DNA from 4 places in the Rossellomorea sp. ABR4_004 genome. Region 2 is predicted to be linked to each of the others. Evidence: riboswitches for the same ligand, from Rfam matches in the RefSeq annotation. Region 2 holds a riboswitch; each other region holds the start of a gene.
The links. Region 2 has a riboswitch for S-adenosylmethionine ahead of metE (5-methyltetrahydropteroyltriglutamate--homocysteine S-methyltransferase). Riboswitches for the same ligand answer to the same signal wherever they lie in the genome.
Positions count from the first base shown of each region.

Region 1 (8,174 bases), 390 kb from region 2:
GCAGTACGCCCCGTTCTTTTGAAGGGCTTCATAAAACGCTCTTTCCGTGTTTACTTCGACTCCGTTCACTTTCAGGACGATTTCTCCTACTTCCAGTGTCAATTTCCTCGCTGGAGAAGCAGGCAGTATTCCCAGGATCATGACTCCCTGAGGCTGTCTTTTGAAGAAATATGGTTTAGAATCCTCAGAGATTCTGTAGCGATAGGCAATCCATGCCCGTCCACCAACTGCCACAACCACTGCTCCGATTGAAAACATAGGTGCCAAGATTCCTGCTACAGCCAGCGTTAATACAAATGCTCCAAGCCAGAAAACCCTATAACCAGTATGCTTAATCGCAACTTCAGGCAAAGTACTTTTAACAAGCTGCTGAAAACCAAGGAGAAACGGCACACAAAGGAGAGAATACGTCTCTGTCCCCAGTGTAAATACCGGCCACCATTCAAATGGAAGCGTCAATGACCCGGTAGGAATCGGCACAAACATCGGCACAAGCCACAGTTTCTTCCCTTGATGGGCACCTACTTTCAGTCCACGTGCACTTTTAAGTAGACGGGGTGAAGTATGCTTCCACCCGTTCAATCGAATCAGGCTTCCTTCAATCATCGTCAACACACCAAGAAGCACAACGATGGAGCTCAGCAGCCCTACATCCAAGTTTTCAACATATGTATTCACATAAGGGATATCCCACTGAAAATAATCCACCGCAACCAGGATAAAATACGAAAACCCTACCGTCATGGTCGCAGACATGAGCTGAAAACGACTCGTCAACGCAAACAGGATGGACACCAATCCTATGAGCATGATTCCGGCGAAAGGAATCACAACCCCCGCTCCAACAGTTACGACAGAAAATAGCAACCCAAGTACAATTCCATATGATAATAAAACCCGCGTATCATGATAACCGTCCAGCAGTCTCGTATTAAAGTCTCTTCGCTCTCTTTTGACACGATAATAGCCCGTCATGATAGCGAAAAACATAGACAAATATAATACAGGATGAAGAAATAACTTTCCAAATCCCTTCACAACCTCAAGCAACCAAAGCTCAACCAATGATCCGTCACCACCTTTTTAAGAAAATTTGCATTATCTACTATTTTATCAAAAGACTCCCCTAAAACCTATTGCAATTTTATTTGATAGTTTTACGATTCGATTTCATTTCCGACAGCATTCTGCATATTTTCCCGGGAAATGATGTCGGATAGACAGGAAAAACAAGTGATTATGTGTGATTTTCAAAATGAAAATAGAGCCGACCATCATCTGATGGTCGGCCCCAAATTATTAACGCTGTGCTGTTCTTTCAATATATTCTAAAGCCGCCTGCAGCTGCAGGTCATTCTTCTCATTCTTAACCGCTTCAAAGATTTCTTCCTGTAATTTTTCCGCGGTTACAGTATCAATGATCCCTGTCACGTCAATGCTTTCCTGACTTTGGAAATCCTTTACAGCCCTTTCTGTTTCTTTACTGAAATATCCGTCCACACGGTCTATGGAGAATCCAAGTCCTTGTAGCATTTCCTGGGCGTTTTGAATCTGTTCATTGTTCATCCCTTCTTTAAGGGGCTTTTCAACTTGAAGCGGGTGGGCATAGAAATAGGACGGCTGTCTGACAGGGATATCCGGTTTGATTCCCTTTTTATGAATCCAGTTTCCATTTGGTGTCAGCCACTTGAACATCGTCAGCTTGATATTACTTCCATCTCCCATCGGAACGGCTTGTTGCACGGTGCCTTTCCCAAAGCTCTTCGTTCCGATAAGTGGATACCCTTCCGCTTCTTTTAGCGCTCCAGCCAGGATTTCAGAAGCCGAAGCACTTCCTTCATCTATCAACACCACAACTGGGTATGCTTTTCTTGCTTTACTGTTTGAGAAGGATTTCATCACTTCTCCACTTCGCTCTTGAATTTGCACATACGGCTTTTTCTCCGTTACAAATTCTTTGAGGATTTCTTCTACACTTGAAAGTAGTCCTCCTGGATTCCCTCTCACATCAAGGACCAATCCTTCTACTTTTTTCTTTTCAAGTTCTTCTAATTGCTTTTTAAAATCAACGGCCGTATTTTCTGAGAAAGTAGTAATCTGGATGTATCCTGTTTTCTTCCCATTGACTTCCTTCACATCAGAGAGGACCGTCTCGACAGGAATCTCATCACGTTTCACAGATACTTTGATCGGATCCGTCAGTCCTTCCCGCGTAATTTCCAATTCAACTTCCGTACCCTTTTTCCCTCTGATTTTCAAAGTAGCTTCGTACAGGTCAAGTCCTTCGATGCTATTTCCATCTACTTTAATGATACGGTCATTCGGTTTCAGTCCCGCTTCTTCCGCAGGAGAATTTTTAAAAGGAGCAACAATGATCAGCTTTCCGTCCATGATCGTGACCTCTGCTCCAATTCCTTCGAAGGAAGAATCCAATGCGTCATTGAATTGGGAGGCAGTCTCGGCATTCATGTAAACCGAGTATGGATCATCGAGGGTCTTCAACATCCCTTGAATGGCCCCTTCCACAAGCTGCCCCTTGTCCACATCCTGAAAAAACTTGTCACTGATCAGATCATAAGCCACTTCCACTTTATGAAGTTTGTCATTAAGCGCGCCTTTTCCGTCAAACTGAGCAAGTTCTTCCCCATCCTTGCCCGTCCATTCCAAGCCGCCATACATTCCTCCAGCACCGATCAGCATGCTAATGATGATTGTGATGATGAGCTTTCTGCCCGTCCACTCCATATATTCCCCTCCAGCTTGTTGTTGGTCTTTGTATAGATAAGAGTGGTGCGATTAAGGACGCCAGCCTTTCTTATCCAACGAAAAAGACACCACACAAAAACGCGCTAAGGCGGTGCGATGTCTTTGCTTATCTAACTATATGCCGGAGGGGGACGAGTTATGATAAGAGAGCTCTTATTTTGAACCGGTAAAAACTCTTTCAACGTGATGGTTTTTGAGATGAGAAGCAATGATTCCTCCCCACTTTTCAAATTCTACCAGGAATCCGTCATGACCAAAGGAAGTGGAGATAAAGTAGTGTTCACTCTTTGGTACAAGCTGAGTAAACTCTTTTAAATATTGAGATGAATAAATTAAATCTCCTTCATAGCTGATCGAAATCAGTTCGCACTGATAGTTCTTCGCTACCACTTCTGTTCCTCCTCTTCCTCTTCCGATATCATGTGAGTTCATCGCTTTCAGCAAGGTAAGATAGCTGTTAGGGTCAAAGCGCTTCCCTAATTTCTTTCCTTGGTAATCGAGATAGCTTTCGACATTGAATTGTTCGTTTTGCTTTTCTCGCTGGAAACGATGGTCGAACAGTTCCTGTGTCCGATACGTGACCATACCAACCATTCTGGCAATCTCTAACCCTTTTAAAATGGAGCCTGGTGGATAATGCCCCTTTTGAAACTCAGGGTCCCCTTCAACCGCCGTGATTCCGATGTGATTAAAGGCGAGACCGTAATCATTTAAGGCAGGGGTGACGGCAAGAGCGAATACTTTATTAATATAGGCAGGATAGAGGACACCCCACTCCAATGCCTGCATCCCTCCCAAAGAGCCTCCAATGACTGCTTCGATGTGGTCGATTGAAAGGTGTTGGAGTGCTTTATATTGGGCATGGACCATGTCCCTTATCGTAATACCAGGGAAGTCCGGACCGTAACGCTCTCCCGTGTCTTGATTGGTGGACGCCGGTCCCGTACTACCTTCACATCCTCCTAATACATTAAAGGCAATCACATTAAAATGGTCGGTATCAATATACAACCCCGGACCAATCAGTCCATCCCACCAGCCGCGGTCTTCACTCGTCCCCTTTACGATATGGGTCCCGGTGAGGGCATGGCAAACCAGGATGGTCGGTCCTTCTTTGTTTCCTGTTCGTTCATACGTAAGATCTACATGTTTCAACGTGGTGCCTGACTCTAATGTTAGGGATGGGATGGCAATGGAGCCAACTTCATATGTGTATGGTTTCTCCACTCCTCCACCTCCTTTTTTGGTGTTGTGGCGGGGGTGATCAGGATTCCTCTCGGTATACCCCCGCTGGTTAAAAATATCTCCTATTATACCCTTGATGTTTCCAACGCCACTTCTATGGCATGATCCAAGTCCTGGATCAGGTCCTTCGCAGACTCTAATCCAACGGAAAGTCTCACAAGATCCTCGGTTACCCCTGTCGCGCGGATTTCCTGGTCGTTCAATTGCTGATGGGTCGTGGAAGCCGGATGGATGATCAGTGATTTCGCATCCCCTACGTTCGCAACGTGAGACCACAGGGAGATGTTATCGACTACTTTCCGTCCGGAATCTCTACCACCTTTAATACCAAAGACGACGATGGATCCCGCTCCATTTTTCAAGTATTTTTGTGCAAGTTTATGAGAGGGATGATGAGGCAATCCTGGATAAGATACCCACGCAACGCCATTATGCTGATCTAAATGCTCCGCAATTTTCAAGGCATTCTCTGTGTGACGTTCGATGCGAAGATGCAGCGTTTCTAATCCCTGCAACAGAAGGAATGCGTTCTGTGGACTTAAGCACGCCCCTAAGTCACGAAGCAGCTGCACTCTTAATTTCGTAATGAAGGCTGCCGGACCTACATCCTGTGCATAACGCAGTCCATTATAGCTCCGGTCCTCTTCCGTGAATCCCGGGAACTTTTCATGATTCCAATCGAATTTCCCACCGTCTATGACGACTCCCCCGATGGCCGTTCCATGACCACCGATCCATTTTGTTGCAGAGTGGATGACGATATCAGCTCCATACTCGATTGGCTTACATACATATGGAGTGGCAAAGGTATTATCGATGATCAATGGGATGTGATGGTCATGAGCCACTTTTGCTACCGCTTCAATATCAAGCACGTGTAGACTTGGATTTCCGATTGTCTCAGCGAATACGGCTTTCGTTTTAGGCGTGATCGCTTTGCGGAAATTTTCCGGGTCTGTCGGATCTACAAAGTGAACCTTGATTCCGTATTTCGGAAGTGTGGTCGAAAATAAATTATAGGTTCCGCCGTAAAGATTGGTGGCCGCTACAATTTCATCACCTGCTCCGGCGATATTTAAGATTGATAGAGAGATAGCAGCCATTCCCGATGAAACACCGAGTGCTCCGATTCCCCCTTCTAAAAGAGCAAGCCGTTTTTCCAACACGTCTACAGTCGGGTTCATGATACGCGTATAAATATTACCCGGTTCTTCAAGGGCAAATAATTTTGCAGCATGATCACTGTTGTCGAAAACGTAGGATGTCGTTTGATAAATCGGCACTGCCCTCGAGCCAGTGGATGGATCCGGCTCCTGGCCACCGTGAAGTAGTAGTGTGTCGAAATCGAATGATTTTGTCATTGAGAATTCCTCCTGAATGGTTTTTTTGATTTGGATTGGGTTTGTTTCATTACTGCGGTTAACACATTCAGCTGTCAAAATAGATGGTTTTTTCAGCTGCTTAAATCCCTCACCCAACGTCTGAAATGTGTTTTTCTAAGAAGAAGAAGAGGAAAAAATAAAAAACCCTCTTCCTAAGAAGAGGGTCTAATTTAATAGGGTCCTCCTCTTATCTTTCAGGCAGATTGCCTGCAGGAATTAGCACCTTTTCATGTGACGCATTTCTGCGCACATGAAGGTTGCCGGGTTTCATCGGGCCTAGTCCCTCCACCTCTCTGGATAAGAGCATGTAGTTGTCAATGTGAAAATTCTTGCGTTGAGATGAATTATAAGGGGTAACCGACCTTAACGTCAAGAGTATTTTTAGAATTTTTACATTATTTAATTTTTAACAGAAGCTGCAATCGCTTCGTTAAATTGAGCGACGATGTCCTCTCCGTCTTCAATCCCTATCGATATGCGGACGACATGTGTGTTGATTCCGAGTTTTTCCTGCGCATCCTTCGGTAGAGCACGATGAGACGTTCCCAATGGGTAAGAAACCGTTGTCTCTACACCGGCAAGGGAAGGGATGATTTTAATCCATCCGAGTGTTTTGAAGAATGTGCTTATATCACATGTGTTGGATAGCTCGATTGTTACGATTGCTCCATTTCCTTTACCGGATAAATCGGTTGGGTAATAGACTTTCTTTACATATTCATTTGCTCGAAGGTCCGCCGCAAGAACTTCTGCATTTCTTGCTTGGGTTCCCATACGAAGAGCCAATGTTTTCGCTCCACGGCAAGTCAGCCACGCTTCAAATGGGCTCAAGTTCGACCCGATGTTGACGACTTTTTCTCTCGCTTTTTGAACAAATTCTTCTTTTCCAACTACGACTCCTGCTGTAATATCACTGTGTCCTCCGATATACTTCGTGGCACTGTGAGCGACCAGGTCCACCCCTTCTAAGAAAGGCTGGCGCAGAAACGGTGTGGCAAACGTGTTATCGATCATTGTTTTCAGGTTATGTTTCTCAGCAAGTTCAACCATTCTTGAAATATCTTCTACTCGCATAAACGGGTTCGTCACCGTCTCACTGTATAGGAGTTTCGTATGCGGTGTTAGAGCATCCTCGACCTCTTCAACACTCGTAAAATCAACAAAAGAAGTCGAAATGCCGAATGTCTTAAGCTCTTCCTTCAACATATGGAACGTACCGCCGTATAAATCTTCGGCGGCAATGATATGATCGCCTGATTGCACTATAGCGAGGATTCCAACAAGGATGGCCGATAATCCAGAGGAAGTCGCGACACCTGCTGGAGCTCCTTCCAAGTCTGCCACCATCTTACCAAGCTCGTCTGTATTTGGATTTCCCGTTCTCGTATAGAGATAAGGGGATTTCCCTTCATAGAAACCCTCCAACTCTTCTAAAGATGTAAAAGAAAAGGCAGATGTTTGATAAATGGGAGTCGTCTTACTGCGGATTTCCTCAGTCCCTTTTAACTGACTATGTACGACCTTCGTTGTGAACTTCATCTCTGTCATCCTTCCTGAATCTATGTATTTTTAAAAGTGTATCATATTCAGAAGATTGTGAGGAGTAGGATGTATGGCAAGAAATAAAAAACACCTGCCCAATTGCAACAGGTGCTCGCCTTTTATTGAACATTATCTAAACATCCGATCAGACGATTTTCAATGTCCAATGCCAGGCTTTTCAGTTCATCGTTATCCACCATTTCAATTAGCTTGCTTGGTTTTGCCATACCGATCTTGGTTGTACCGCCTTCTGTGTATACCGTTACTTTGCAAGGCAGGAAGTAGCTTACGAGCATGCTTTCTTCCAGCACCTTCTTGGCTTCATGAGGATTACATACCTCTAATACGACTACTTCTTCATTGAAATCAAGGCCTTTATCCTGCAGTTTCTGGGCAAGATCGAGATTCCATAGTACACCGAAGCTTTCATCTTTAAGGTTGGATTCTACCGCTTCCACTGCTTCTTTCACACTCATCGATACTTCTTTAGTGTAATGAAACATGTTCACATCTCCTCCTTTTTCTTTCACATACTGTTAATACCTCATAGCGTATAAGGTCAAACATCGATAGTCAGAGGTCCGTCCCTCTCCATTATTCCATTCCACCGACCATTTTACCCATCATTTCTTCGTTCATGGGGCCGACGATTTTGTGTTGGATGATGCCTTTGGTATCGATCATGTAGGTGGTCGGAATGGTGAACGCCCGGTATTCGTCCCCGATTTCTCCCTTTTCATCCATTGGGATGGGGAAAGTGAGTTCGTAACCGTCGATGAATTCCTGAACAGCCTTTTCCCCATCGTCCATGGACGTCAGGTTGACGGCAAGGATTTCAACGTTTTCTTTCTCTGCATTCTCTTCGTAGTAACTCTGCATATGGGGCATTTCAGCTTTACATGGTGGACACCAGGTAGCCCAGAAGTTCAGAATCACTTTCTTACCTTGATAATCTGAAAGCTTTATTGCTTCACCATTTAAGGTGGTTAATTCAAAATCTGAAGCGCGGTCCCCTTTTGCAAGCCCCTGCGCTGCATTAGACAGATCCATGGATTCATTGGCTAATTGAGCAGCCTCTTCCCTTGCCTTCTTTTCCTGCTGATCCTGAAAAAAGTTCGCTAAGAAAATGCCGATCAGAAGCGCAACGATCGCCAACGCAAAATTTCGTTTATTCATTGTGTTTCCTCCTTACGTTTAAAAGAAAGATGAGATAAGTCATCATGATCAAATACGTCCAGG
Region 1 is NZ_JBSWVM010000001.1:1,773,273-1,781,446, forward strand. Features, by position in the region: gene ACXAF2_RS09140 (PDZ domain-containing protein) at 1-1,065, opposite strand, end outside; gene ACXAF2_RS09145 (S41 family peptidase) at 1,300-2,745, opposite strand; gene metX (homoserine O-acetyltransferase MetX) at 2,920-3,993, opposite strand; gene ACXAF2_RS09155 (homocysteine synthase) at 4,077-5,372, opposite strand; SAM riboswitch class I at 5,578-5,697, opposite strand; gene ACXAF2_RS09160 (trans-sulfuration enzyme family protein) at 5,793-6,932, opposite strand; gene ACXAF2_RS09165 (DUF302 domain-containing protein) at 7,055-7,438, opposite strand; gene ACXAF2_RS09170 (redoxin domain-containing protein) at 7,530-8,111, opposite strand; gene ACXAF2_RS09175 (hypothetical protein) at 8,104-8,174, opposite strand, start outside.
Region 1: it holds a riboswitch for S-adenosylmethionine, as region 2 does, so the genes downstream of both, ACXAF2_RS09155 (homocysteine synthase) here and metE (5-methyltetrahydropteroyltriglutamate--homocysteine S-methyltransferase) in region 2, are expected to answer to the same signal.

Region 2 (8,174 bases):
TTCAGGACCCTTTTTTGTGTCTTCATGTCCTTTTGTTTAACAATGGGGATGCCTGACGCAGTATCCTCTAAGATCCAATCAAAAGGAGGAGAAGTGAAGTGGCAATCGAGTTAAAAACGCAATTTAATAACAGTAAAAAAGTATATGTGGGAGGATCAAGGCCAGACATACATGTACCGATGAGAGAAATTGACCTGAGTAGGACGAGTGTTACCTTTGGCGTGGAAGAGAATGAACCGGTTCGTGTATACGATACAAGCGGACCTTATACAGATGAGCGTTACCAAGTCGATATTACTAAAGGATTACCTTCCGTTCGCACAGAGTGGATCCAAGAACGTCAGGATGTCACGGCTTACCCGGGACGTGAAATCGAACCGGAAGATAACGGCTATAAAGGAGACGATCCTCGTGCAAACGTAGAGTCGTTCCCTACTATCAAACGTACCCCGATACGGGCAAAAATGGGTCGTAATGTGACTCAAATGCATTATGCGAAAAAAGGAATCATTACACCGGAAATGGAGTTCATCGCTATCCGGGAAAATGTTGATCCTTCATTTGTAAGAGAAGAGGTAGCAAATGGCAGGGCCATCATCCCTGCTAATATCAATCATCCTGAATGTGAACCGATGATCATCGGTCGTCACTTTCATGTGAAAATAAACGCGAATATCGGAAACTCTGCCGTATCATCTTCCGTTGAAGAAGAAGTGGAGAAAATGACGTGGGCAACTCGTTGGGGTGCCGATACCATAATGGACTTATCAACAGGTAAAAACATTCATACAACAAGGGAGTGGGTCATTCGAAACTCCCCTGTCCCTGTTGGCACGGTACCGATCTATCAAGCACTTGAAAAAGTAAACGGAATTGCTGAGAATCTTACTTGGGATGTATACAGGGATACATTGATCGAACAGGCGGAGCAGGGTGTTGACTATTTCACCATTCATGCAGGTGTATTATTGCGGTATATTCAGCTGACGGCTGAACGTACAACAGGCATTGTTTCCCGTGGAGGTTCAATCATGGCACAATGGTGTCTTGCCCATCATAAAGAGAACTTTCTTTATTCACATTTTGAAGATATATGTAAGATCGTAAAAGCCTATGATATCTCCGTTTCCTTAGGAGATGGTTTAAGGCCCGGATCAATTGCTGATGCGAATGATGAAGCACAGTTTGCCGAGCTTGAAACATTAGGCGAGCTAACCAAAATTGCTTGGAAGCATGATGTACAGGTGATGATTGAAGGCCCCGGTCATGTACCGATGCATATGATTAAAGAGAATGTGGATAAGCAAATGGAAATCTGTCATGAAGCCCCTTTTTATACCCTGGGTCCATTAACGACAGATATTGCACCTGGATATGATCACATTACTTCCGCCATAGGGGCTGCCATGATCGGTTGGTTTGGAACAGCCATGCTGTGCTATGTAACGCCAAAAGAGCATCTCGGATTACCTAATAAAGATGATGTGAGAGAAGGTGTCATTGCTTATAAAATCGCAGCACATGCAGCGGATTTAGCAAAAGGGCATCCAGGGGCACAAGTAAGAGATAATGCCGTTTCTAAGGCTCGATTTGAATTTAGATGGAATGACCAATTTAATTTATCCCTGGACCCGGAACGTGCAAGGGAGTATCATGATGAAACACTTCCTGCAGAAGGGGCAAAAACGGCCCATTTTTGTTCAATGTGTGGACCGAAATTTTGTTCAATGAGAATATCGCATGATATAAGGGGAATGAAGGAGAATGGCATGGATGACGCTTATAAGGAAATAGAAAAAGGATTGAAAGAAAAATCGAAGGAGTTTGTGGAAAATGGATCAAACATCTACCGATGAACCTCTTTGTCATGTACTCAAATTGAAGAATGATATCGTAAAGCTCAATCAGAGAGTCATCCAACTCGAAAAAGAAGTGAAGAGCATTCAGGAAAACTGCAGGCATGTCTTCTATGAAACGGATGTAACAAGATCTTGTATCAAATGTCATTATGTAGAAAGTACCTATTATTAGAAACGTGTAAGTGATTGATTAAATTTCTTTTGACAGCGTATATGTACCGTGCTACGATTATTACAAATTTCGGAATAGTAAATGAATATATATAACTCTTATTGAGAGAGGTGGAGGGACTGGCCCTGTGAAACCCGGCAACCATTCAACAGATGTGTTGAAAAGGTGCTAATTCCTGCAAAGCAATTGGCTTTGGAAAATAAGAGAGGATTCTAATAAACATGAAGCCCTCTCTATCAGAAGAGAGGGCTTTTCGTTTGTTGAAATAAAAATTTAATAGACAAATGCAATAGGTGCTGAGTCATGCTCAGCTAAAAGGGAAGACCGGTGAAAATCCGGCACGGTCCCGCCACTGTAATGGGGAGCGACTTATCATTTAACCACTATTTCTGTTGAAATGGGAAGGGAAAAGAAGCTGTGAACCTAAGTCAGGAGACCTGCCTGTTGTATGCGCTTATGCTCTACGTGGATATAGAGAGGGGTGAGGAATACGTGTTGAGAATACAAGAATGTCTCAACTCTAGTTAGTGATACGTATGAATCTCTCTTTCATTTGAAAGGGAGATTTTTTTGTTGATGACAACCATACCAAGTATAAGGAGTGAAGATTGAATGAGTAAGGTGATCAGTTCGAATTTAGGATATCCAAGGATCGGAGAAAAGCGTGAATGGAAAAAGACGCTGGAACAATTTTGGGCAGGGAAGATTGAAAAGGATTCCTTCTTAGAACAAATGGAGGAAATCCGAGTCAACCATTTGAAGAAGCAATTAGATCAGGGGATTGATTTAGTTCCGGTTGGAGATTTCAGCTTATATGATCATGTACTTGATACAGCGGTCATGTTCGGCTTGGTTCCCGAGAGGTTTCATTATAGTGGGGGTAAGGTCTCTCTTGAAACGTATTTTGAAATGGCCAGAGGCGCGAAGGACGCGGTGGCATTAGAAATGACAAAATGGTTTAACACCAACTATCACTATCTCGTGCCTGAGCTTGATGGGATCATACCTCAGTTAGTGGAAAATCGTCCCCTGCATTTTTTTAGAGAAGCAAAAGAAAAACTAGGTATAGAAGGAAAGCCGGTTATCTTAGGTCCCTTCACTTTTGTGAAATTGTCTAAAGGGTATGAAACCGGTGATTTTAAAACCCTTGTTGATCAATTTGTCCCTCTTTATGTTGAAGTACTGCGTGAATTACAGGAAGAGGGTGTAGAGTGGGTACAAATGGATGAACCGATATTGTGTACCTCCATCGGTGATGAAGAGATGGATCAATTCAAAGAAGTCTATCAAACGCTTAAAGAATCCTGCCCCGGGTTAAAGATCATCCTTCAAACCTATTATGATAGTTTGGAAAGGTACCAGCAGGTGTTAGCACTCCCGGTAGACGGAATAGGGATAGATTTTGTGCATGATCGTGGTGAAAATTTGACTGCGCTGAAAAGATTTGGCTTTCCTAAAGATAAATTCCTGGCTGCCGGCATTCTTGATGGCAGGAATATTTGGAGGAGTAATCTTGCGGATACCTATTCGCTTCTATCATTCATTGCAGGGTATGTTCCGGGTGATCGCTTGATCATACAACCATCATGCAGTTTACTACATGTACCAGTAACCTTGCAGAATGAAGAAACAATTGGTACACCCCTCATTGACGCTCTATCATTTGCTGATGAGAAATTACATGAAATCACTGTTTTAACAAAGGGGATTCGTGAGGGAACCGAGACAATAGACGATGATATTGCTCAAAGTGAAACGGCGATTAAGCATTTAAACGAATCACCGCTGCGTAATAAAAGGGAGGTGCAGGAAGAGGTTAAAGAATTGCATCCCAACAATGTCGGAAGAAAAGATCCATTCCATATTCGTAAACTGGAACAGGACAAGTACTTTTCATTACCTTTTCTCCCAACCACTACAATCGGCAGCTTTCCTCAAACTCAGGAAGTGAGAAGGCAAAGGTTGAAATGGAGGAAGGGAGATCTTTCTGATGGGGAGTATCAGCAATATATTCATGCAGAAATCAAACGTTGGATTGACATTCAGGAACAAATCGGCCTTGATGTGTTTGTACATGGTGAATTCGAGCGGACGGATATGGTTGAATTCTTTGGTGAGAAATTAGAAGGTTTTCAGTTTACGAAGTATGGGTGGGTACAATCATACGGTTCCAGATGTGTGAAGCCACCACTTATATATGGTGATGTGACATTTAAAGAACCCATGACCGTTAGAGAAACCGTATATGCCCAATCCTTAACGGATAAACCGGTTAAAGGGATGTTAACGGGCCCGATCACGATTCTAAACTGGTCATTTGTTCGGAATGATGTTTCTCGTTATGAAGTAGCTAATCAAATTGCGCTGTCTCTCCAAAAAGAGATTGAAGAATTAGAAGGCAATGGGATTCGCATGATACAAGTTGATGAGCCGGCACTTAGGGAAGGGCTGCCTTTAAAGCGTGAAAATTGGGATGAATATCTACAGGCTGCCGTTTATGCATTCAAATTGGCCACCTCATCTGTACAGAACCAAACCCAGGTCCATACGCATATGTGCTATTCGGATTTTGAAGATATTATAGATGCCATCAATGATCTGGATGCTGATGTCATCTCGATTGAAACCTCAAGAAGTCATGGGGAAATGATCACTGTATTTGAAGACAATACGTACGAAAAAGGGATTGGTCTGGGGGTATATGACATTCACAGTCCACGGGTGCCGAAGCGTGAAGAATTAATCCGTAATATACATCGGGCTCTTGAAGTGCTGGATCCCGAGTTATTCTGGGTCAACCCGGATTGTGGTTTGAAAACCCGCGGGATCGATGAGACAGTCTTAGCGCTTAAAACCATGGTGGAAGCGGCTGAAAAAGTGCGTGAAGAGATGCTCATGAAAAAGGAAGGGTAATTGTCAATATGATCGAGTGCCGATGATTACGTTCCTTTGATCCACCTTTTAAAACGCAGGGCGCAGTTGAAAAGAGTTGCGTCCTGCACATAAGGAGATAAAAGAAAATGCCATACATAGCCATAGGAAGAATCATTCAAGTATTTAATGAACATCAGCCAGATCGCACCATCCTGTATTTGGTGAGTGATAAGGGGATTGATGAGTTCCCCAAAGGAAGGGTTTCATTAAAAACCGCTTTAGAATGGCAGGCGCAAGAAAAAATATGCAATGTCTATGCTCCCAGTTAAAAAACGAGATGGAGAAAAAATAAGCTTCCCAACATCCTTTGAATTGTGTTAACTTAATGTTATACAGAGTTTACATACACAAGGGGGATTTGAAAGTGAACGGAGAAAAACTAAGGGTGATTATTCACTGTGCCATTTTTGCTGCAATTACGGGGATTTTCGCTCAAATCGAGATTCCACTGCCACTCGTTCCAATCAGCGGACAAACATTAGCAGTAGGAATTACAGCGACGATTCTTGGAAGCCGATATGGAGCGTTCGCCATGGTATGCTATGCAGCCCTCGGAGCAGTCGGTGTTCCTGTATTTGCGGGCTTCAGTGGAGGGGCACAGGTACTGGTCGGTCCAACGGGAGGCTATATTTTCGGCTTCATCGTAGCGGCATTCTTTACTGGCTTCATTCTTGAAAAAACCAAATTCACCATACCGATGGCGATGATCGCCAATACAGTTGGTATGATCATTACGTTGGTCCTGGGTACCATTCAGCTGAAATTTGTAGCCGATCTTAGCTGGAATCAGGCAATGGCGGCAGGAGTATATCCATTTATCGTAGTTGGACTTATCAAAGCATTCCTGGCAAGCTGGATTGGAATCACTGTAAGACAACGACTGGTTCAGGCCAGATTGATCGGGAATCGGAAAGCAGCAGCATAATGAAAAAAGTTGACTCTTTGTTGGGAGTCAACTTTTTTATGACTAAAATTTATACATAGACCAATAGCCTATATCCTTGAATCCGATTCGTTTATAAATTTTTCCTGCTTCAGGATTATCATAGAATAGGCATAACTCTTTTCCTTCTTCTAGTACGTCACGACAAAGCTTCGTCATGCACTCGGTCGCATATCCTTTTTTCTTATACTCAGGGTGTGTGCAGACAGCGACAATCATCGCGGACATACTGTTTTCGGCGGTTGTGGAAGCAGAAGAAACAAATCTACCATCTTCTTCTACATAATAGCTTCTCGAAACACCGGCCTCCATGCTATGTTTTCTTTTTTCTACAGAAAAATCGCCACCACTGAATTCGGGGATACTGTTCAATAGGTCCACAAGTTTAGGTAGATCATTAAGGGTAGCCTGTTGTACATGAGGAAGGTCTTGTCGATCCATTGATTCCGTGTTGTCACATTTCGCATAATACATATGTCTTAATGATTTAATTTCTCTGGATAAAAAGGGTTCAACCTGCGTCACGATCCTTTTTAATCCGGAAACGATGCTGTAGTCTTCAGTCTCATTAATGATTCTGGCAAATCCTTCTACATCGAATTCCCCCATGGAAAAAGGGATGAAGTTTTCTCTGTACTTAAGGAGGATTCCCCTCAAATTTCCTTCTGTGTCAAAGTCGCCCCAGATTTTCTGGAATTCCTGTTCATACCCGAAGGCTTCGATGTCCCCGATAATAAACAAATTCTCAGCCGGCTGCTGATGAATGAGTTGCTGGCAAATATCATGATCCTGTTCTGTAAGCTGTCTGATCATCTTGGTTCCCCCCCTGTAAATAATCATTATCATACCAAAATTAGAAATATTTAGTAAAGTGTTATTTTTAGGGGAATTTGATTAACAGACGACACAAGTGATGTAAATTGTATAAATTCAGTTGGACTAACAGAAGTTATGAATAGCTGCACTACCATGCGTGGTTTTAAATTCATTAAAATAGGGAATCTTAGCATCAAACACAGTTACTAGGAGGGAAACTCATGCTTTGGACCATTATTGGAATTCTTTTAGTCCTTTGGTTACTCGGATTGATCTTTAAAATCGGAGGAGCCATCATCCATGTTTTACTTGTTATTGCCATTGTTGTCTTTTTATTTAACAGAATCACCGGGCGTAAAAAAGGATTATAACCATAACAAAGGTCCGTCCCTCAAATAGAGGGACGGACCTTTGCTATATAGTTTATTTAACGGCAGGGCCGCCTTTAAGTTCGATTTCAGATGGTACGTTTGAGAATTTCTTGAAGTTTTCGTTGAATTTGTGGGCAAGTTCTTTTGCCTTCACTTCATAGGCTGCTTCATTGGACCAGGTTTTCTTTGGTTGAAGTACTTCGTCAGGAACACCAGGAACGTGAACAGGGATATTCAGACCAAAGATGTCGTCCGTTTCTGTTTCAACGTGAGTGAGTTCCCCTTCAAGAGCTGCTTGAATCATAGCACGGGTGTAGGATAACTTCATGCGGTTACCAACACCGTATTCTCCACCGGTCCAACCAGTGTTCACTAAGAATACTTGAGCATTGTGCTCATCGATTTTCTTCCCAAGCATCTCAGCATAACGAGTTGCCGGGAGTGGCAGGAATGGTGAGCCAAAGCATGTCGAGAATGTGGCCTGTGGTGAAGTGATTCCGCGCTCAGTACCTGCAAGCTTCGATGTATATCCGCTCAAGAAGTGGTACATTGCTTGTTCTTTCGTCAGTTTGCTGATTGGAGGTAATACCCCGAATGCATCTGCGGTTAAGAATACAATGGTATTTGGATGTCCTGCAACACTCGGTTCAACGATGTTATCCATCGCTTGAAGAGGGTACGCAGCACGAGTATTTTCTGTCAACGTGTTATCCTCATAATCAGCGATGCGGGAATTGTCATCAAGAACCACGTTTTCAAGGACAGAACCGAAACGGATCGCATCAAAGATTTGTGGCTCCTTTTCACGTGTCAGGCCGATACACTTAGCGTAGCAGCCGCCTTCGATATTGAATACACCGTTAGGAGACCATCCGTGCTCATCATCGCCGATTAAACGACGGTTCGGATCTGCGGACAATGTCGTTTTTCCTGTACCGGATAAACCGAAGAACAATGCCACATCTCCTTCACGTCCGACATTTGAAGAACAATGCATGGAAAGGATATCGGATTCTGGAAGTACGTAGTTCATGACAGAGAAGATCGATTTCTTCATTTCACCTGCATACTCAGTTCCA
Region 2 is NZ_JBSWVM010000001.1:1,379,041-1,387,214, reverse strand. Features, by position in the region: gene thiC (phosphomethylpyrimidine synthase ThiC) at 99-1,856, shown strand; gene ACXAF2_RS07270 (hypothetical protein) at 1,834-2,031, shown strand; SAM riboswitch class I at 2,127-2,237, shown strand; cobalamin riboswitch at 2,306-2,490, shown strand; gene metE (5-methyltetrahydropteroyltriglutamate--homocysteine S-methyltransferase) at 2,644-4,944, shown strand; gene ACXAF2_RS07260 (hypothetical protein) at 5,052-5,234, shown strand; gene ACXAF2_RS07255 (biotin transporter BioY) at 5,324-5,890, shown strand; gene ACXAF2_RS07250 (GNAT family N-acetyltransferase) at 5,933-6,721, opposite strand; gene ACXAF2_RS07245 (lmo0937 family membrane protein) at 6,946-7,095, shown strand; gene pckA (phosphoenolpyruvate carboxykinase (ATP)) at 7,148-8,174, opposite strand, start outside.

Region 3 (8,174 bases), 1.2 Mb from region 2:
CGGTGGTTATGCAGATAACATTCTATACTATGCTAACGAAGAACAGAAAAAAACCTATTTGCTTCCCACGATAAATGGAGAGAAAAAGTCCTGCTTCGCCATGACGGAACCGGGAGCCGGGTCCGATACCCAAAACATCCGGATGACCGCAGTGAAGGATGGAAATGAGTGGGTGTTAAATGGTGAAAAAACCTTTATTACGGGCGGAAATGAAGCAGACTTTGTCATGGTCATGGCGGTGACTGATAAGGAAAAGCATCGTAGAACGGGTCGGGACGGAGTAACCTGTTTTATTGCTGATCGAAGCATGGGTTGGACATCTGAATACATTCATACCATGGGGGAATGGGGGCCTGCCAGTCTGTTTTTTGATGATGTGCGTGTGCCTGAAGAAAATATTCTGGGTGAAATCGATGGTGGCTACAATCTTGGCCTGGAATGGATCGGGTTCGCACGCTGGATTGTGGGTGCACAAGCGGTAGGCGCAGCAGAACGTTTACTGCAAATGGCGATTGATTATTCCAAGGAAAGGGAGACATTTGGAAAGCCAATAGCGGATCGACAGGCGATTCAATGGCAGATCGCTGATTCTGCCGTGGAAATCGAAGCTGCCAGATGGCTTGTGCTAAATGCAGCATTCACACTGGATCAAGGAGAAGATAATCGCCATGTTGCATCGATTGCCAAGCTGTACGGATCCAACATGGGCAATCGGGTAGTGGATCGGGTCCTTCAAATTCACGGAGGGATGGGCTACACAAGAGAGCTTCCCATCGAACGCTGGTACCGTGAAGCAAGATTGTGGCGGATTTATGATGGTACTGATGAAATTCAAAGACTGATCATCTCACGGAATCTATTAAAAGGGCATGTGAAAGTGGGCCAATTTGTTTAAAGGATAGGGAGGTAATGTGAATGGGTGAACGATTCAGAGGGAAAGTAGCTTTAGTAACAGGCGGGAGCAGGGGGATCGGTAAAGCGATTGCCAAGCTTTTTGCTCTAGAAGGGGCAAGAGTTGCCATCCTTGACGTGAATGAAAAAGCACTTTTGGAAGTCAGTGAGGAATTGAGCGAATATGAGCTATATACAAAGGTTGCGAATGTAGTAGAATCCCAGGAGGTAGAAGAGGCCATAAACGAAGTCTTTGAAACTTTCGGCTCCGTTGATATTGTCGTCAACAATGCAGGAGTCATCAGAGATAACCTGCTGTTTAAAATGACTGATACAGATTGGCAAACGGTCATGGATGTGCATTTGAAAGGATCATTTAACGTAGCGAAAGCAGCGCAAGGATATATGGTGAAGATCGGATATGGCCGAATTATTAATATCTCTTCTACCTCTGCACTCGGTAACCGGGGACAGGCAAATTACGCTACGGCTAAAGCAGGTCTTCAAGGTTTAACGAAAACTCTGGCTATAGAGCTTGGTCCTCTGGGTATTACGACCAATGCTGTCGCCCCAGGATTTATCGAAACGGAAATGACTAGAGAAACGGCAAAACGGATCGGAATAACCTTTGAACAACTGGTGGAAGCGAGTCTTCAAGGCATTCCGGTAGGAAGAAGCGGGCAACCGGAAGATATAGCGAATGCAGTGGCGTTTTTTGCGGATGCAAGATCGTCATTCGTTAATGGACAAATCCTCTACGTAGCTGGAGGGCCAAAAGCCTAATGGGGGAAAGAGGTGAAGGATATGTTTCAATCTTATATCGGTAAACGCTCAACTTCCATAGAAAATTGTGTAGAAAAAGGAGCGGTTCATAAGTTTGCCGAAGCCATCGGTGATCCACATCCCATATATGTGGATGTAGCAGCAGGAAAAAGGTCCAGATACAGGGGGAATATTGCTCCCCCTACTTTTCCACGAGTGTTCGACTATGGAACGATTGAAGGTTTTCATTTACCTAACGTCGGATTAATTCATGGGGAACAATCGTTTCATTATGAAAGACCACTGAAGGTCGGGGAATGTATTCAGTGTTATACAGAGATAAAAGATTACTATGAGCGGAAAGGTTCGGGTGGAACACTTGGCTTTCTTGTAATAGAAGATATAGGGGAAGACTCAGGAGGGAATAGGATTTTCACCTCCGAAGCGATCGTCATTATCACTGAAGCGGTCAGAGAGAGGTTGGGAAAATGACTAAACTATCATCCTTTAATATTGGTGAAAGGCTTCCCATTGTTGAATTAGCTCCAGTCTCGAGAATCGACTTAATCAAATACGCAGGCGCATCTGGGGATTATAACCCCATTCATACGATCGATGATGAGGCACATAAATTGGGTCTTCCAGGTGTCATTGCCCATGGCATGTGGTCAATGGGTAATGTCTCCAAGCTTTTTAGTGATCATTATGAAGAAGGATTTATCAAAGAGTATACCGTCCGCTTTAAAGGGATGGTTTTTTTGGACGATGTCATTACATTGAGTGCAGAAGTATCAGAAAAACAGGAGGATCATTTGCATTTTAACGTTTTTGCCGTCAATCAGGACCAGAAGAAAGTGATTGACGGTAAATTGATATTTCAATTATTTTAATCATCCTTGTCAAAATAGTGTCCTATAGCTTTCATAAAGCGAATAGAAATAAAGAGAATGAAAGATTTCCAAGAAAAATAAGTCAAAAGACTTAAATCCGATAGAAAAACTCGGGTTGACTTCCCGGCAGAATGTGATATTATTTAGAATATTAAAATTAATAACTCTTATCCAGAGTGGTGGAGGGATCTGGCCCCGCGAAGCCCAGCAACCTACGTTATGTAAGGTGCTAATTCCAGCAAAATGTGAAGTCATTTTGGAAGATAAGGTATCCTTACCTGAACAACTTTCCAAAATGGAAGGTTGTTTTTTTCATTCATGATTTTTCTGGATAAGATGAAAATTGGGGGAATCATGTGACTAAAGAAAATAATCAAGAAGCACAGTATGATGTAGTAGTGGAGAAGATCACTTCGATGTTGAAGACGATGAGTTTCGGGTCAATTACTATCGTGGTGCAGGACGGTAAAGTCATTCAATTGGAGAAAAACGAGAAAGTGCGAATTAAATAAGCTGACTAGACAAACTAGAGGCGCATAACACAGATAAAGGAAATCCCTATTATCTTGTTATTGCCTCTTTTTGTTTGGATGAGCGGGAAAGGGGTGTATCATGTTAACCTATCAAACTTGGAAAAAACCATCGGTCCAATTTGAAATTGATCCGGTCTATAAAGGAGCGGTAAACGTACTTGAGTGGACGTATGAACATTATGGTAAAAGTGTTGTATATGCATGCAGTTTTGGGATAGAAGGGATCGTATTAATCGACCTCTTAACCAAGGTACAACCTGAAGCAACCATCGTATTTCTTGATACGGGTGTTCATTTCAAAGAAACTTACGAAACGATTGAAAAGGTGAAGGAGAAGTATCCTGGTATCACCATTCATATGAAAAAGCCTGAATTGACGATCCAAGAGCAAGCAGAAACATATGGTGATAAGTTGTGGGAGCGAAATCCGAACAAATGCTGTCAGATTCGAAAGCTCGATCCTTTAAAAGAAACCTTAACCAAAGGAAATGCCTGGATTTCAGGATTAAGAAGGGAGCAATCACCGACAAGAAGTGGGGTTGAATTCATCAATAAAGATGATAAGTTTCAATCGGTTAAGATTTGCCCTTTGATTCACTGGACCTGGAAAGAGATTTGGAGGTATGTCCATAAACATAACCTATCCTATAATCCACTTCATGATCAGGGGTATCCAAGTATCGGATGCTTTCATTGTACAACGAAAGCCATAGACATCAATGATCTCCGCTCCGGAAGATGGAAAGGAAAAGGGAAAACCGAATGCGGTCTGCATTAGAAGAGGTGACATTCTTTGATTGAAGTATTCGCCCTGATCATAAGTTTGTTTTTCGCTATGAACATTGGTGCCAGTGGAGCGGCAGCATCGATGGGTGTTGCGTATGGAGCAGGAGCCATAAAGAACATCAGGGTTGCATTATGGATCTGCGCAGCCGGTGTCCTGAGCGGGGCGGTATTAGGTGGTGGAGAAGTAGTGAAAACCATAAGTTCAGGGATTATCCCTCAACATGTACTCTCCATCAAAATCGTGGTCATCATTTTGTTATCCGCCACCATTTCCTTGTTTCTGGCAAATGTGATCGGGATCCCGCTGTCTACAAGTGAAGTAACGGTCGGAGCGGTTGTAGGAGTCGGAGTCGCATATCAAGTTCTTTATGTGAAGTCACTTTTAACGATTATGTCATTCTGGGTGATTGTCCCGATCATTGCCTTCGGTGTGACGTGGGTATTCGGTATAGGTTTAGTAAAGCTTGAAAAGCGCGGTTTCCATTTTGAAAAAAGGTGGCTTGCATACCTTTTGATCATCACAGGGTTCTTTGAAGCCTTTTCGGCAGGGATGAATAATGTAGCCAACGCCATCGGTCCATTAGTGGGGGCGGGATTAATGTCTCCCTCGCGGGGGATTTGGCTGGGAGGTTTATTCGTTGCCCTCGGAGCTGTCTTACTGGGGAAAAAAGTAGTGGAAACAAACGGGAAAAAAATTACACACTATTCAAAAGCCGAAGGAATTGTCATTTCCTCTACAGGAGCGATCCTTGTGATGGTGAGCTCACTGTATGGATTACCGATCCCGCTGACTCAGGTTACTTCGTCCTCTATCATCGGCCTCGGGATGGCGAAGAACGGAAAACATATGCTACAAAAGAAAATTGTCAAAAAAATCGTCAAAATTTGGGTGGTCTCCCCCTTGATATCACTCAGTATTTCTTATTTTTTGGTAAAGCTCGTGATCGATAGCGATATGTATTCGATCGTGGTTCCAATAAGCGTCATTATCGCTACTGTGGGAGCATTATCCCTCATGCGAGTGATCAATGAAGAAAGGCGATCGGTTCACGAAGACGGAGGCGGAATTTAATCTTAATTCCGATTAAAACAATATGTTAAGGAGGATAAATGATGAGTTTACAGCCCCACGGAGGAAAGCTTGTTCAATCATATTTACCAGAAGAACCTTATGAGGATATTCTCCATGAGATTCCTTTAGACGAAACCGCGTTAAGTGATTTGGAACTCATTGGAATAGGTGCTTACAGCCCAATAAGTGGATTCTTGACCGAAGTAGATTATCAACAAGTGGTGGAAACGTTACGATTGGGAAATGGCAATGTGTGGAGCATCCCGATTACCCTGCCCATTGCAAAAGAAAAAACAGGAGACGTAAAGAAAGGCTTTAAGAGCCGTCTTGTTTATAAGGGAGAAACCTATGGACTCATTGAAGTAGAGGATATTTATGAACCAGATAAACAGAAAGAAGCTCTTCTCGTATACGGAACGACCGACGCGGATCATCCAGGTGTCAAGAAGTTATTCCAACGGGGAGATGTGTATGTAGGTGGGAAGGTCAGTCTTATTAAACGTATTTCCAAACCTTTCACCGAGTATACATTTGACCCAAGCCAAACCAGAAAGTTGTTTAAGGAAAAGGGATGGAAAACGATTGTCGGATTTCAAACGAGAAATCCTGTTCACAGGGCCCACGAGTATATTCAGAAAACGGCATTGGAAACCGTTGATGCACTCTTCTTAAATCCATTGGTTGGCGAAACAAAGGCGGATGATATCTCAGCGGGCATCAGAATGGAGAGTTATGAAGTTCTGTTACAAAACTACTACCCTAAAGATCGTGTGTTTTTAGGAGTATTCCCTGCTGCCATGAGGTACGCGGGTCCAAGGGAAGCCATCTTCCATGCACTGGTACGAAAAAATTATGGATGCACGCATTTTATAGTCGGAAGAGATCATGCAGGTGTTGGGGATTATTATGGAACGTATGATGCCCAGAAAATATTTGATCAGTTCAGTGAAGGTGAGATAGGGATTACCCCTCTCCGCTTTGAGCATAGTTTTTACTGTGAGAGATGCGAAGGGATGGCGACTACGAAAACATGTCCTCATAATAAGACCGACCACGTTATTTTATCAGGGACAAAAGTGAGAGGGATGCTCCGCAACGGGGAAGTTCCCCCTTCAACGTTCAGTCGCCCTGAAGTAATCGAAGTGTTGATTAGAGGTCTAAAACAAGAAGCTGGACATACGACTTAAGGAGGGTACGGGGTTGAATGAAAAAACAGGAAACATCGTATGGCATGAAACTGCAGTAACGAAACAGGAGAGACGAAAAAAAAATGGACATCAAAGCTTTATATTATGGTTCACGGGTTTATCCGCTTCAGGGAAATCGAGTGTAGCCAATGCATTGTCTCACTCCCTTTTCCAACAAGGAAAACAAGTCTATGTTCTGGACGGAGATAATGTCCGTCATGGATTAAATCATGATTTGGGATTCAAGGAAGAAGATCGTAAGGAGAATATCCGGAGAATCGGTGAGGTGTCCAAACTTTTCATCGATAGCGGACAAATTGTGCTGACGGCCTTTATTTCACCTTACAGGGAAGACCGTGCTCTCGTACGAAGTTTAGTGGAGACTGATGAATTTATCGAAGTATATGTGCACTGTTCGTTAGAAGAATGTGAAAAACGTGATCCAAAAGGATTGTACAAAAAAGCCCGTAAAGAGGAAATCACTCATTTCACAGGAATCAGTGCTCCTTATGAGGCACCTGAAAAACCGGAAGTGGTACTGGATACAGAGAAACATTCAATTGAAGAATGCGTGGAATACTTACTAACTGTATTAAACCAAAAACAGCTTATATAGGGGGAGAAAAGCATGGCATATTCAAAATCATGGGAGTCAAATGAAAAATTGAATAAAACCGAACAATGGAAACTGGAGAAAGACGGGTTGTCTATCTTTGAAGATATTCCATATTATGCGGAAAATGGATTCTCTTCGATTCCGAAAGAAGAGTGGGATAAGTTTAAATGGGCAGGTTTATATTTACAAAGACCAAAGGAAGACGGCTATTTCATGATGAGAGTGAACGTCCCGTCGGGCATCCTGACCTATGAACAGGCACGGGAGCTTGCTGCCATTTGTAAAGAGTATGGAAGAGACGTCTATGACATCACCACCCGACAGGCGATCCAATTTCACTGGTTGAAGATCGAACAGATTCCCGACATCTTTAATCGTCTGGAAAAGGTCGGATTGTCTTCTGCCGGTGCATGTGGTGATATTACACGTAATATCGTCGGGAACCCCTTGGCAGGAATCGATCCTGATGAACTTTTCGATACAAGGAGCATTGTAAAAGACGTATATGATTTCTTCCAACACAATGAAGATTTTTCAAATTTACCTCGAAAATATAAAGTAGCAATCTCCGCAAATATCAAGAATGCGTCGAATGCTGAAATCAATTGTGTTTCCTTTGTTCCGGCAAAAAAGCTGATAGACGGTAACGAAGAAGTCGGCTTCCATCTGAAGATTGGTGGAGGATTGTCCGCAAGACCATTCCTCGCGCAAGAGTTGGATGTATTCATCCTTCCTCACCAAGTGAAGGAAGTTGCGATAGCCGTCACCACGATTTTTCGCGACTTCGGTTATCGGGAAAAAAGACATTTGGCCCGGTTAAAGTTTTTAATGGCCGATTGGGGTCCAGAGAAATTCAAGGAAACTCTATTACAGTATGTTGAGCTTTTACCTGCTGGAGTGGATGCCGTGGAAGGGTGGAATGCGGGATATTTCTACGGAGTACATCCACAGAAACAGGAAGGACTCAATTATGTGGGACTGAATGTACCGGTAGGACGCTTAAATTCAGATGAAGTATATGAGCTCGCGAAGATTTCCAAGAAATACGGGAATGGAGAACTGAGAAACTGTAACTCTCAAAATCTTATCATTCCCAATATACCAGATGAACACGTTGCTGCTTTGCTTTCTGAGAAAATCTTTGATCGCATTTCAACAAGTCCCCTATCCTTCATCGGGTATTCCGTATCATGCACAGGGATCGAATATTGTAATTTAGCTTTAGTGGAAACGAAGGAACGGATGAGACAAATCGCCAATCAATTGGATCAGGAACTTTCATTGGATGTCCCTGTCAGAATCCACATGGTGGGATGCCCGAATTCATGCGGTCAACGACAAATAGCAGATATCGGACTTCAAGGAATTAAAATGAGAACGAAAGATAAGAAGATGATTGAAGCATTTGAAATATACGTCGGAGGAACACTTCAAGAC
Region 3 is NZ_JBSWVM010000001.1:155,496-163,669, reverse strand. Features, by position in the region: gene ACXAF2_RS00940 (acyl-CoA dehydrogenase family protein) at 1-895, shown strand, start outside; gene fabG (3-oxoacyl-ACP reductase FabG) at 916-1,674, shown strand; gene ACXAF2_RS00930 (MaoC family dehydratase N-terminal domain-containing protein) at 1,696-2,145, shown strand; gene ACXAF2_RS00925 (MaoC/PaaZ C-terminal domain-containing protein) at 2,142-2,543, shown strand; SAM riboswitch class I at 2,708-2,813, shown strand; gene ACXAF2_RS00920 (YezD family protein) at 2,900-3,055, shown strand; gene ACXAF2_RS00915 (phosphoadenylyl-sulfate reductase) at 3,156-3,854, shown strand; gene ACXAF2_RS00910 (inorganic phosphate transporter) at 3,873-4,934, shown strand; gene sat (sulfate adenylyltransferase) at 4,976-6,121, shown strand; gene cysC (adenylyl-sulfate kinase) at 6,135-6,737, shown strand; gene ACXAF2_RS00895 (nitrite/sulfite reductase) at 6,750-8,174, shown strand, end outside.
Region 3: it holds a riboswitch for S-adenosylmethionine, as region 2 does, so the genes downstream of both, ACXAF2_RS00920 (YezD family protein) here and metE (5-methyltetrahydropteroyltriglutamate--homocysteine S-methyltransferase) in region 2, are expected to answer to the same signal.

Region 4 (8,174 bases), on a different contig from region 2:
TATTCATTATTTCAGTTGGATTATTGCACCAATTTCAATTTCTGTCAATCCCTTTTGTGGAATAATTCTAAATTTTCTATACGGGAAATCGCTTCTTTTATCCGCTCATTTGTGGTTAATAGTCCTACACGTACGTACCCTTCTCCATATTCTCCAAAGCCTACACCCGGGGCTACAGCAACTTTGATTTTTTCAAGTAAATAAGTAGAGAACTCTACAGATGTGAAACCCTCAGGTACTTTTAGCCAGGCAAAGAAGGAACCTTGTGGAGCTTTTACATCCCACCCTATTTCCTGAAGTCCGGAGATTAATAGTTTTCTTCTTTCTTCGTAGGTTGAAACCAGTGCATGTACACATTCCTGGGAACTTAAAAGGGCAGTGGCAGCCGCTTCTTGAATAGCACCGAACAGACTTACATATAAGTGATCTTGCAGGAGGTTGATCGCTTCTATGGCACTCTTATTCCCGACGGCAAACCCTACTCTCCAGCCAGCCATATTGTACGTTTTCGATAATGTATAAATCTCAATCCCGACATCCTTTGCTCCATCGGTTTCCAAAAAACTTATTGGCTTATTTCCATCAAATCCTATGGCTCCATAGGCAAAATCATGTACAACACAAATATCATGCTGATTGGCAAGAGTGACTGTTTCTTCAAAGAATGATTGTGTGGCGATTGCTCCGGTAGGGTTATTAGGGTAGTTCAGAAACATTAATTTCGCACTTTCCAGCTCATTACGGGAGTGTTCACTATAATCAGGCAGAAATCCATTCTCCTCTCGCAGTGGCATTTTAATCATACGTGCCTCTGCCAACGCTACCCCTGATAAATAATCCGGATAACCGGGATCGGGCACCAATACCCCATCACCAGGATTCAATAAACATTGAGGGATTTCAACTAACCCGGCCTTTCCTCCGAATAGCACAGCTACCTCTGTTTCCGGATCTAACTCCACACCATATTCACGCAGGTAAAAGGCAGCAATCGCCTCTTTAAAGGACGAAAACCCGCGAAATGGAGGATACTTATGATTGGACGGCGAAGCTGCTGCTTCTGTCAGTTTTTCCACAATATGTTGAGGAGTCGGTTGATCCGGATTTCCCTGGCCCAAATTAATGACATCATGTCCCTCTTTGACCACGGCATTCACTGTTTTGGCGAGGGATGCGAAAAATTGTTCAGGTAATAAATCTAATCGTTTTGCTTTACTAAAGGTTTTCATTACACTCACCCACTACATTTTTTTGAAAATTAATTACTTTCAAATTCTAGTCACAAATGATATAACGGAAAATAAAGAATGTAAAGGAATAAATTCCAAAAAGTCCTTAATGAGGTGAAAGAAATGATTCAAAAGATAGGTCTTGCACAAATCGATATTGTGTTCGGGAGTCCCGAAAAAAACAAGCAAATAGTAGAAGAATGGATTAAAAAAGCTAGTGACGACGGCTGTGATACAGTTGTGCTCCCTGAGCTGTGGACGACTGGGTATGACCTTACAAGAATGGATGAAATCGCTGATGAAGGAGCAAAAGACTCTTCCTCCTTCCTGTCTGCACTATCAAAGAAATATTCCATTCACATTGTAGGTGGTTCTGTTGCGCAGAAATCGCAGGAGGGGGTGTCCAATACTCTTCTAGTTACGAATTCAAAAGGCGAGCTGGTGAAAAAGTATTCGAAGCTCCACTTGTTTAAGCTAATGGATGAACATCATTATTTACTTCCCGGGCATGAAGATGGCATCTTCACCCTTCAAGACACAGTAATGGCCGGATTGATTTGTTACGACATCCGTTTCCCTGAATGGTTCAGAAAACAAGTTCTACTAGGTGCCAAGGTTGTTTTTGTCGTAGCAGAGTGGCCAGCAGCACGAATTGATCATTGGCAGACCCTCTTAAAGGCAAGAGCGATTGAAAACCAATGCTTCGTGATTGCCTGCAACCGGGTTGGAAATGACCCGAACAATGAATTTGGCGGTTGTTCCCTCATCATCGATCCATGGGGAGAAATTCTTTCAAAAGGAACACAAACGGAAGAATTGGTTACAGCTGAAATCAATCTACAGGAAGTAGAAAAGGTCCGAAAGAAGATTCCGATATTCCAAGATCGAAGACCTGATTTTTATTAGAAAGGTTATTATTCAAAAAAAACGTTGACATGGAAAATACTTCGATGGTACTATTCAAATCAAATGAAACATTCTGAAAGTTTAATTAAATAGTTAACGCAACTCTTATCAAGAGCTGGCTGAGGGATTTGGCCCTATGAAGCCCAGCAACCGACCATAATACCGTTGTAAAACGGGGCGCAGCATGCGCCGGATTGAATGATCCAGTAAGGCACGGTGCTAATTCCAACAGAAAGATAGTCTTTCTGAGAGATAAGAGGCGACGAAGATACCTTCTTCAAGCCTCTTTCGACCATGAAAGAGGCTTTTCTTATGCCACGGAAAAGCCTCCACAACACAGTCTTTCATAAGTCTGTACGATAAGGAGGAACGATGATGGCAATGACGAAACTCAATGTATATCAACCACTAACTGAACAGGCGGCAATTGCACTGGCGATTGGCTTAAGAATCTTTGAGGACGGCACTCTCTTAACGTGTGAAGAAATTGGAGACGGGAATTTAAATCTGGTCTTTCGAGTATTAGATCAGGAAACAGGTAAAGGAATCATCATTAAACAAGCCCTTCCATATGCAAAAGTTGTAGGCGAAAGCTGGCCATTGACAATCGAACGGGCAAGAATAGAAGCTAGTGCCCTTAAGCTTCAGCAATCATTTGTAGGGGACCTGGTTCCTGAAGTGTACTACTCTGATCCCACGCTTGCAATTACAGTCATGGAAGATTTGAGCGCGCTTACCATTGCCCGGACTGGTCTTATAAATGGGGAAACGTATCCACGGCTTTCCCATGACATTGGAACATTTTTAGCAAATACCTTATATTTCACCTCTGATTATGCCCTTCATCCTTTTAAGAAAAAGGAGTACGTGAAAGAATTTTCAAATCCTGAGTTGTGCAAAATCACTGAGGACCTTGTATTCACGGATCCTTTTTTCAACAGTGAAACCAATGAATTCGAAGAAGAGCTTTCCCGGGACGTCCAGCATTTATGGGATGATTTCACCTTGAAACTTGAAGTGGCCAAATTGAAAAAGAGCTTTCTAACTGAAGGAGAGGCACTTCTTCATGGAGATCTTCATACGGGGAGTATCTTTGTAGATAAGAAGCAAACAAAAGTGATTGATCCAGAGTTTGCCTTTTATGGACCGATTGGCTTTGATATTGGACAGTTCATTGCCAACCTTATCTTCCTGGCCGTTTCTAAACCTGAAGAGAAAGAAACGATTCTCTATCACATTGAGAATACCTGGAACGTTTTCTCCATTGCGTTCTCTAAGCATTGGAAGGAAAGCGGAGACGCCTACACGAAAGTGAACGGCTACCTTGAATATGTATTGGAGAAGAGTTTTCAAGACAGCATCGGTTTTGCAGGATGTGAATGCATCAGAAGAACGATCGGCCTCGCTCATGTAGAAGATCTGGATGGCATCCCGGATAAAGAACGAAGATTACAGGCAAAACGGACCTGCTTGACACTCGGTAAGGAACTGATAATAAAACGAAAACAGATCCATTCAATCGAAGAGCTTCTGTCCGTATTAAATTCTCATTCTGAATAACCAAAAGGAGATTATCATGACACAAACATTGACCATTCCAACTTCACTAGAGTGGCATGAAGATTATTTACTGATCCTTAACCAACAGAAACTGCCTAACATAGTGGAGTACATTAAATTGACGACCATTGAAGAGTATTATGATGCGATTATCACACTAAAAGTGAGAGGTGCACCTGCCATTGGCATCACGGCCGCTTACGGTTTAGCCCGGTCTGCAAGTCAGTATGAAGTGAAAACGCTTGAAGAATTCATCGAGCTGTTTCAACGTGACAAAAAATATCTCGCCGATTCACGACCTACAGCAGTCAACCTGGTTTGGGCTTTGATCCGGTTAGAAAAGGCACTAGAGAATGTTTCTTCTGTTAATGAAGCTAAAACCAAATTACTCCATACTGCCATCCAGCTTCATGCACAAGACGAGGCAGTGTGCCGTCAAATAGGGGAAAATGGTTTGAGTGTATTGAAGGATAAACAAGTCGTGATGACCATCTGTAATGCAGGGTCCATTGCAACGAGTAAATACGGTACCGCACTGGCCCCTTTTCATTTAGGAAGAGAAAGAGGCAAAGCGTTTCAGGTTTTTGCATGTGAGACAAGGCCCGTTCTGCAAGGAGCCCGCCTGACATCTTGGGAGTTACAGCAATCAGGAGTATATGTCACTCTCATCACAGATAGCATGGCTGCCCATACCATGAAAGAAAAAGGTGTAGAAGCCGTAATTGTCGGGGCTGACCGGATTTCTGCCAACGGGGATACTGCAAATAAAATCGGAACGTCCATGCTTGCAATATTGTGTAAACATTTCAATATACCTTTTTATGTCGCTGCTCCTTCTTCCACTTTCGATTTATCCAGCTCAAATGGAAACGATATTCCCATTGAAGAGCGAAACAGGGAAGAGATTACAACGGTCGGCGGGACGTTGATTGCTCCAGAAAACGTTTCTATTTATAACCCTGCATTTGACGTTACTTCTCATGAACTGATTACCGCCATCATCACGGAAAAAGGTGTCCTGTACCCTCGCTTCGAGGAAAGTATTCTACAAACCATAGGTATTAAACAATAGCCAAAAGAAGAGCTTCCTCCCGCTCTTTTTTTGGCTTTCACCTTATTCCCCTAATAACTTTGTCGACGCCCACATTTCCCTCGGATTCACTTCATAAATGCTATTTTCCCGGTACATGAACTGATGAATGATAAATTCTCTTCTTAAGGTTGCAAAGTCCTCATGAAACTGCTGAATATATTCATTCAATTCTTTTTCCTTATATTTTTCTCCCACCTTTAATCCTTCCACCATATGTTCCAATATAAATAACTTCTTCTTTTGTTGAGAAGGAATCGTTTTGATCCGTCCATTCTTCTCCAGGAAATTATTCATCACCTTTTGTTTTTCTTTCAATAACTTTTCTGACATCACACTTTCCCCTTCCTCTCCCTGAGCAAACTGATGAAGGACATTTCCATGATGACTCAGGACTTTTTTATTCAAATAGTAGTAAATCGTGTTCTTCTCTCTTCGTGAATAAACAAGATTGCACTCTTTGAGTTTTGTTAGGTGATGGGAAATTGTCGGAGCTGTGAGTCCCAGCTTCCCCGCAATGGCTCCTACATGCAAGCTTTCTGATGCCAGCAAGTAGACAATCTTTATCCGCGTCGGATCCCCCATCGTTTTATGGAATGCCACCTGTTTACTTAATTGCAACATGCCTCCCCCTCTCTAATTAGATTATTATCTAATTAGATAATAATCTAATTAGATGTAGGAATCAATCACTAATTAAAAAAACAGGCATCCTCCCTAGGAAGAATGCCTGTTCTTCATTTTATTTTTCTAATAACAATAAGGTTTCTTTCTTATCCACCTGCTTACCGGCATAGCCTGTAAGTGTATTATTCTTTCCAATGACACGGTGACATGGGATGATGATGGGAAATCGGTTGGCTTTATTCGCTTGCCCTACTGCCCTGACAGCTTTAGGTCTTTGAATCGCTTCGGCAACATCTTGATATGACCTGGTTTCACCAAATGGAATCTGTTGCAGGGTGTTCCATACGTCCTTCTGAAAAGACGTTCCCTCTATTTTTAGGGGGAGATCAAATTCTCTTCTCTCCCCCTTAAAGAATTCTGTGATCTGTTCTTGTGCTCTTAGTAATATTGGATTCTCGGTGTAAAAATCAGCTCGTGAATCATTTTCTAAAAACTGCACCAAAATGAGATGGCTCTGATCCGCTTGAAGTTCTAACATTCCAATCGGACTCTCCATTACAATAGAATCATATGACATTATCAGGACTCCTTTACGATTTAGGAAGATAAATGTGGAAGATGGTTCCTTCCCCGACGATACTCTCAACCTGAACGCTTCCTTTATGCTCTTTAATGATTTTAAAGCTTACCATCAATCCAAGTCCAGTTCCCCGTTCCTTTGTTGTGTAAAAAGGTTCACCAAGCTTTTTAATCTTATCCTTTGATATCCCGCCACCCTGGTCTTTTATGCAAATATGAATCATTTCATCATCCGTCTCTTGAATCCGTATAGAAATGAATCCACCGTCCGTCATGACTTCAATTGCATTCTTGATGACATTAATGAACACCTGCTTTAACTGATTGGGCTCTGCAATGATGGTTGGGAGGTTCGCTTGGTAATTCTCCTCGTACTGTACATTATGCATGACTGCCTGAGCACTTAGTAGTTCAACAGTATCTTTCATGATCCTGATTAAATTCGTTTCTTGATATTGAATCGCCTGTGGCTTTGCTAATACAAGGAATTCTGTAATAATGGATTCAATTCGCTGAAACTCAGAAGTAATCACATTAAAGTACATCTCATGATCTTGACCCACACTATTTTCCAACAATTGAATAAAGCCTTTAAGGGCGGTCATTGGATTTCTGATTTCATGTGCAATCCCTGCAGCAAGCTCCCCTACGACACTCAATGTATCTGACTTTCTCAACTGCTCCTGCATTTCAATTTGTTCTGTTATGTCACGAATGATCGTTAAATTTAAATTAGAGAGTAAATTGTATTTGGATGACAGCTCGATGTATTGAACCTTCTCCCTTTGAGAAGTCATCGTTTGTAAAAACGTCGCCTGCCCCTCTTCTTTCAATTGTTGTAAGTATTCATCGTATGATTCTTCACCGGGTTCTATATTCAATATTTCACGTACATCTTTACCGATTAAGTGATCTTTCTCGATATCAATGATCCTACTCACTTCAGGATTTGCGTCTACGACAACATAATTATGATTGGTAAGAATCAGGCCGTCCAGTGAGCCTTCAAAAATCTTCCTGAACCTCTCCTCGCTTTCCCGTAGTTCTTTTTCCATTTGATAACGCTCACTGACATTCCGGAAGATCGTCATGTTATAGCCATCAACGGAATGAAGTTTAGACGTGAATTCCAAATGTTTCAACTGATTGTTTGGCATTAGAAACAGCACTTCATCCCTTACTGCACCGCTCCTGTTTAACTGTTCCATGACTAAATCAAACTTTTGGCTTTCAAGAGGATATACAAAGTCCCGTATCCTCTTCGAAAGAAGCTCTGAAAGGGAGCATTCAAAGATCTTCAGGGCAGAAGAGTTGGCTTTAAGTACTCTCCCATCCTGATCCCATAGGACGATCGCATCAATCGCTTCTTCAAATAACCCTTTAAACAACTCTTCGTTTCGTTTTAATTGTATCTCCATCTGCCTCTTCTCTGTAACATCCCTAAGGATGGCCATATGAAGCTTGTGATGCACATACGGACTTGTCGTAAATTCCACAATCGAAATGCTGTGTGATTTTTTTATTGGAATTTCTCCACGGGCTTTTTTGTTTTGAGAAATCAGTTCTTTTATCTTTTCAACCTTATAATGCGCACTTTCAGGAATAAATGAGCTTATGTTCCTGTTTGTGATTTCATCCTTTTCCAATCCGACTTGTGAACTGAACGCCTGATTCACGTCGTTAATATTTCCTTCTATATCAAAGAGAACGATTCCTTCTGATGCATTTTGAAAAATATTCGATAACAAATGGACATTCATATGGTCTTTCCGCTCTTTTTCCTTTAGTGCCGTTACATCTTTGAAATACAAATAGGCATTAGGAGAAATGGTCGATTTTTTAAGCAATAGTTCAATATGGATGATTTTCTTATCACTAATATTCATTATGGTTTCATCTTCAAGGTTCTTTCCGGTTTCCATTACTTCCTTATAATGAGCCACAATCGGGGCAGGAACAGAAGAAAAAAAGTTACTGAACAGTGTCCCTGCAATCCTTTCTTTCGTAGTCTGCAGCGTTTCACATGCTTCTCCATTGGCAAAGACAATTTTCAACTCTTTATTGATCACGAACATCGGCATGGGTGATGCTAAGCAAATTTCCCTATCGACGGGATGACATTCTTCCTTATTCAACTCTTTCTGCAATTTACTACTATTAGTCATTTCCTCATCCCCCTACTA
Region 4 is NZ_JBSWVM010000003.1:513,400-521,573, forward strand. Features, by position in the region: gene ACXAF2_RS19580 (aminotransferase class I/II-fold pyridoxal phosphate-dependent enzyme) at 45-1,229, opposite strand; gene ACXAF2_RS19585 (carbon-nitrogen family hydrolase) at 1,353-2,135, shown strand; SAM riboswitch class I at 2,238-2,394, shown strand; gene mtnK (S-methyl-5-thioribose kinase) at 2,511-3,695, shown strand; gene mtnA (S-methyl-5-thioribose-1-phosphate isomerase) at 3,712-4,767, shown strand; gene ACXAF2_RS19600 (DUF2087 domain-containing protein) at 4,810-5,406, opposite strand; gene ACXAF2_RS19605 (methylated-DNA--[protein]-cysteine S-methyltransferase) at 5,528-5,989, opposite strand; gene ACXAF2_RS19610 (PAS domain S-box protein) at 6,003-8,156, opposite strand.
Region 4: it holds a riboswitch for S-adenosylmethionine, as region 2 does, so the genes downstream of both, mtnK (S-methyl-5-thioribose kinase) here and metE (5-methyltetrahydropteroyltriglutamate--homocysteine S-methyltransferase) in region 2, are expected to answer to the same signal.